One region of the Bacillus sp. UNC322MFChir4.1 genome, then DNA from elsewhere that is predicted to be linked to it. Evidence: predicted binding sites of a transcription regulator. Region 1 holds the regulator's gene; the other holds the start of a gene.

Region 1 (3,191 bases):
GATTTTTGCATCATAAGTTTTGCGAGAGCTAAACGTGCCTTTTGTCCACCGCTTAAAGAAGAAACAGGTTTAAGAACGTCGTCACCAGAAAATAAAAAATTCCCAAGTACTGTGCGAATTTCTTTTTCTGGTTGTAGCGGGTAATCATCCCAAAGTTCATCCAATACACGTTTTGATGATGTTAAGTTTGCTTGTTCTTGGTCATAATATCCGATAGAAACGTTAGAACCAAACGAAATAGTACCGTTTAAAGGACGAAGTTTATCCACAAGAGATTTTAATAAGGTGGATTTTCCAATTCCATTTGGACCGACGAGCGCAACACTATCACCTCGCGTTAATCGGAAACGAATGTTTTGAATAATGGGCTCATTCTCATAGCCAATTGTCACATCGCTTACTTGTAATACATCATTACCACTTTGTTTATCGATATCAAAGTGGAAAGAAGCGGATTTTGTATCGCCGATTGGTTTGTCCAGAAGTTCCATACGATCTAATTGTTTTCGGCGACTTTGCGCCCGTTTTGTTGTGGAAGCACGAGTGATATTTTTTTGGACAAATTCTTGTAATTTTGTTACTTCTTCTTGTTGCTTCTCATAACGTTTCATCTCTTGTTCATATAGGGACGCTTTAAGATCTAAGTATCTACTGTAGTTTCCTGTGTACTTTCGACTTTGTTTATTGGAAATCTCATAGACCTGCGTGACAAGTCTGTCTAGAAAGTACCGATCGTGTGAAACGATTAAAATAGCACCAGGATAACCTTGTAAATATTGCTCAAGCCACGTTAATGTCTCGATGTCTAAATGGTTGGTTGGCTCATCGAGAATAAGCAAATCTGGTTTCGTCAATAATAGCTTACCAAGGGCTAAGCGAGTTTTTTGTCCACCGCTTAGTGTTGAGATTGTTGTTTTGTGTGTTTCAGGAGGAAAACCAAGCCCGCTTAAAACAGAGCGAATATCAGCTTCGTATTGATAGCCACCTTCATTTTTATAATTTAATTGTAGGCGATCATATTCTGCTAACAATTTTTCATAAATGGTTCCATTTGTGAAATTTTCTTCTTTTCCCATTTCTTGCTCTAGTCTGCGGAGTTCTTTCTCCATACGTTGTAAGTGAAGAAATACCGTTAGCATTTCATCCCAAATCGTTAACGATGTTTCAAGACCGGTATGCTGTGCTAAGTAACCGATAGATACATCTTTCGGCTTTATAATTTCGCCGCCGTCATGGGATAATTCTCCGGCAATAATTTTTAATAATGTAGACTTTCCAGCGCCATTACGCCCGACAAGTGCAATGCGATCACGCGTCTGTACTTCTAACTTAATGTTTGAAAGAATCACTTCAGCCGCGAATAGCTTGGAAAGATTATTCACTTGTAGTAAAATCAATGTTTTCACCTCAAATATTTTCTTAACTTTGCCATGATTATATTTCTCAATCATACTAAAAATAGTGTATAGTTGAACATAAATAGAGAAATTCTCTCTCTATTATACAAGGAAAACTATCAATGCTAAACTTCCGTACATGTTTCAATCACTTGAACAGATAGGAAGAGAGGAGGGGGTTGCATGGAGCAGCCTAAAATTCCGCAGGCAACTGCCAAAAGATTGCCTCTATACTATCGATTTATCCAAAACCTATCGTTATCTGGTAAGCAACGCGTATCATCAGCAGAATTAAGCGAAGCAGTGAAGGTGGATTCAGCGACAATTCGAAGAGACTTTTCATATTTTGGAGCATTAGGGAAAAAGGGATATGGCTATAATGTAAATTATTTATTGTCGTTTTTCCGCGAAACACTTGATCAAGACGATGTAACACGCGTAGCGTTAATAGGGGTAGGTAATTTAGGTACAGCTTTCTTACATTACAATTTTACGAAAAATAATAATACAAAAATTGAGATGGCGTTTGACGTTGATGAAGAGAAAGTTGGAAAAGAAATCGGCGGGATTCCAGTATATCATCTGGATGAATTAGAAGAGAGACTATCCGGTGATATAAAAGTGGCAATATTAACAGTGCCTGCTTCTGTTGCGCAAGCTGTAGCAGATCGCTTATCGCATACGAGCATACAAGGTGTTTTAAACTTTACACCTGCTAGGTTAAATTTATCAGAACATATTCGAATTCATCATATTGATTTAGCAGTAGAATTACAAACGCTCGTGTACTTTTTAAAAAATTATCCACAATAAAAACGCAGGAAATTCCTGCGTTTTTATTATTTCTTCTTACTATCTTTTTTCGCTTTAGAAAAAAGAATGCGAAGTGCAAAATTAAAATCAATTGTTGCCATTATAGCAAGTAGTATTGTGTAAAAGTTCCAAATTGTATCTTTTACACTTGTAATTGCTAAGTATGTAAAAATACACCCTAGAAGAAAATACAAAGTTGCCATAACAAATGGTGAATTTCGCATGTTTAAAATCCTCCGATGAATCCTTGCAGTTTTTCAGCTTTTTCTAGATAGGGACGAAGTACGAATGTAATTAACATAACATTTGTATTCATCATAACATGAGCCATAATTGGTACAATAATTCGTTTTGTTTGTACGTATAAAAATGAAAAAACAAGCCCCATGGAAATATACACTAATAAATGTGTAGGGTCAAAATGAATGATAGCAAATATAAGCGAACTTATGATTGCTGCGATAAAGAAGTTATATCGTTTATATAGTGTGCCAAATAGAATTTTTCTAAATACAATCTCCTCAAGAATAGGGGCAAATATAGATGAAACAATCATAAATAATGGCACAGCTCTTATAATGCCGATAATGTTTTGTGTATTTTCAGATTCCGCTTTAATTTTAAAAACTTGTGTTTCAATTGTGCCAGCAATGACCTGGGCAAATAAGGCAAGGAAAACTCCTAAAATAATCCACCCTATCGTAGCGGGGAGATTTGTTTTTCCGCGATTCCATTTTTCAGATTCTGTATCATTACGTAGTAACACAAGGATGATAATAAGAGCGATAAAGAAGCTTATCAGCCCCCAATGTGCAGTAGCTAGTTGGATTTTTTCATCAAGGGTCCGGTGCCCATTATTGTATACTCCGCTTTTTAGAAGAATCAATCCTCCAACTATACCTGATAATTGCATCAAAATATATGTAACAATAACCCACCAATATTGTCTCTTCAATTCCATAACTCCTTTTTGGATTTTTT
Region 2 (3,191 bases), on a different contig from region 1:
TAATATTAGCACCATTTGTGTCAATGTTATGGATGAAATTATCTAAAACAAAAAATGGCGACTTAAAAGTTCCAACAAAAATGGCACTTGGTATGATTTTACTAGGAATTGGTTATCTTGTTTTAACATTAGCTGTTCTGAAAACTGGAAGCGATGAAGCACATATTGCTACGAAAGCGAATTTATTATTCATCGTCTTCACATATTTATTCCATACAATTGGTGAGTTATTCTTATCACCAATCGGTCTATCAATGGTAAGTGCAATTGCTCCTGTAAAATTAGCATCTCTATTAATGGGAGTATGGTTAGCAGGTTCTGGTATGGCAAACTACCTAGCTGGGGCACTAGCTTCCTTCACACAATCTTTAGGTTACTTAGAAGTATTTGCAAGCATCGGTATTATCGTTATTGTATTAGGCGTAGTACTTCTTATGTTCTCTAAAAAAATTGCACATATGATGGAATAAAGAAAAAAAGCGGAGAAATTTCTCCGCTTTTTTTAATGCTCCTCTAATGCAGTGATATCTACTTGAACTGTTTCATCTGGTGTTTTTATATCGTGTACATTAGCAATCCTACTTGTCTCATCACAGCTTTCGATCCAAACAGGCACACCTTGATATGTAACGTCAATTCTACTTGATGATGATAAAATTTGTTTTACTCGTTTTATATCCATCATTGTTCCCTCCTTATTGTTTATTACATTCTTTTTTATATTGCCGTGTCTGGATGAATTTTATCCCATGTAACCTCTTCTCTTTATTTCTCCACAATTTGAAGATAAAAAAATAGGTATGTATACATACACACCCATTTTTTTCACAATATTTTAATTTTAAGAAAATAACGTTTTTAAAATCCCGTTTACTTTCTCATTGTTTACTTCATAATATACTTCTAAGCCACGTCTTTCAAAACGTACAACTTTATTTTGTTTTAATTTTGTTAAATGTTGCGATACTGTAGATTGCGGAATTTCTAATACTTCCTGCAATTGTGTTACATTACAAATTCCACGCTGCATCAGCTCCATTACAAGACGAAGACGAAGCGGATGAGCTAGTGCTCGTAACATTTGTACATCATCTTCTGAAATACGACAATCGAATTGATTTTGACACATATTTTCCCCTCATTTTTTTTATATTTATACATATTTATTTTTTATATTTCTATTTCGTTATCCCATTCTATATTCAATTACTTCCTATAATAAAAACCACATTCCTCCTTTATTATAGAGAGAAAACTCTCTTTGGATATTTGAACATTATACTATACTGCTTAGAAAAAAAGCAAAGTATCTGCTAGGGAATTCCTTCCTTTCGAAAATAAATTTCTCAACATTTTTGTTATATTTTTTTTGTATCCATAATAATGTTTATGATTAATTATTCAAATCCCAAAAATTTATAGTAGCGAGCTAAAAATGATACAAGGATTTATAAAGTGAAACTTTAATCAGTGGGGGTTTTCTTCATCCCCCACTGATTATTAGTTGAACCAATCGGGCTTTTACGGGCAGTTTATCTCCCACCTAACTTCTTTGCTTTTGCTGAATTTTGAGGCGGGAGTATTACTGCCCGTTAATGCGGGATAAACAACATCATACTCTTTACTATATATCCCCCCTTTATTTCTGCGGAACTTTTACAATTACGGATTCTACGAAACAATAATACTATTTTCACATTGACAATAGTGTTTAACGAGGATATACTAAACATGTAATTTATTTGTGAAACATTTCACATTAAATGTGAATAAATTCACATATTATATATAGGAGATGTCGCAATTATGAATACATGGACACAAGTTTATGACCCCTTACACAATATTTGGCTATCAGCACTTGTAGCCGCAATTCCAATTTTATTTTTTGTACTATGCTTAACAGTCTTTAAGATGAAAGGATACATATCTGGATTTTATAGTGTGATTTTAGCTATCATTCTTTCTATATTTGTCTATAAAATGCCAGCAACTATGGCGGTATCCTCCGCTGCATTTGGTGTAGTAGCTGGATTTTACCCAATTTGTACAATTGTTATCGCAGCAATTTTCCTTTACAAACTAACTGTAAAAACTGAACAATTTAACGTCATTCGTGATAGTATTTCTAGCATTACAAGCGATCCTCGTCTTCAAGTATTATTGATTGCTTATTCTTTCGGAGCTTTCTTAGAAGGTGCAGCAGGTTTTGGTGTACCAGTTGCTATTACAGCAGCACTGCTTGTAGGTATGGGATTTGATCCATTAAAAGCAGCAGGTATCTGCTTAGTTGCTAACATTGCCGGCGGTGCGATGGGTGCAATGGGTATTCCAGTTACAGTACCCGCTCAATTAACACAACTTGACGCATTAACTGTTGGCCGTCATGCAGTTGGAATTTTACCATTTATTAGTTTCATCTTACCATTCTTACTTGTTGCAATCGTTGATGGTTTCAAAGGAATTAAAGAAACTTGGCAAGGTATTCTTGTAAGCGGCGGTTCTTTCGCTCTTACTCAGTTCGTTGTAACATATTTCCTTGGTGCAGAACTTACTGATATTTTCGCAGCTGTAGTTAGCATGATTGCATTAGCATTATTCTTACGTGTGTGGCAACCAAAATCTTCAGCACAAGATAAACCAAATAAACAAGAAAAACATAGTTATACTATGAAACAAATTTTATACGCTTGGTCACCATTTGTATTCTTAACTGCATTTGTAACAATTTTTAACTTAAAAGCAATCAAAGCTTTATTCGCTCCAAATGGTGCATTAAGTAACTTAGTATGGAATCTTCAAGTACCTGGCCTGCACAATCACGTAATGAAAACAGCGCCAATCGTTAAAGCAAATACACCATTTCCAGCAGTCTTTAAATTAGATGTATTCTCATCAACAACTACTGCAATTGTACTTGCAATTATCGTATCTTTACTTGTATTCCGTGTAAACGGTAAGTTAATAAAAGAATTAGCTATTGAAACATTAAAAGAGTTAAAAACACCAATTTATACAATCTGTAGTGTAATTGCATTAGCATATGTAACAAACTATTCTGGTATGTCTTCAACTCTTGGATTAGCTTTATCATCTACTGGAGATGCATTCCCAATTCTGTCTCCAATCTTAGGTTGGATCGGCGTATTCTTAACTGGTTCAGTCGTATCAAGCGGCTCTCTATTTGCGCC

What was found. The regulator Rex, encoded in region 1, represses fermentation and respiration genes when NADH is low (regulators of the CRP and FNR family bind a similar motif). The targets are predictions, from matches to a motif close to TTGTGAAATATTTCACAA.
Region 2: a site for Rex is predicted at 1,743-1,760, ahead of BR72_RS12180 (lactate permease LctP family transporter). Genes of this name have one in related genera too.

Annotation. Positions count from the first base shown of each region.
Region 1 is NZ_JQKQ01000052.1:4,169-7,359, forward strand. It holds gene BR72_RS16370 (ABC-F family ATP-binding cassette domain-containing protein) at 1-1,397, opposite strand, end outside; gene BR72_RS16375 (redox-sensing transcriptional repressor Rex) at 1,581-2,210, shown strand; gene BR72_RS16380 (YdiK family protein) at 2,237-2,434, opposite strand; gene BR72_RS16385 (CPBP family intramembrane glutamic endopeptidase) at 2,437-3,165, opposite strand.
Region 2 is NZ_JQKQ01000029.1:7,683-10,873, reverse strand. It holds gene BR72_RS12195 (peptide MFS transporter) at 1-470, shown strand, start outside; gene BR72_RS12190 (acid-soluble spore protein H) at 503-682, opposite strand; gene BR72_RS12185 (ArsR/SmtB family transcription factor) at 842-1,129, opposite strand; gene BR72_RS12180 (lactate permease LctP family transporter) at 1,807-3,191, shown strand, end outside.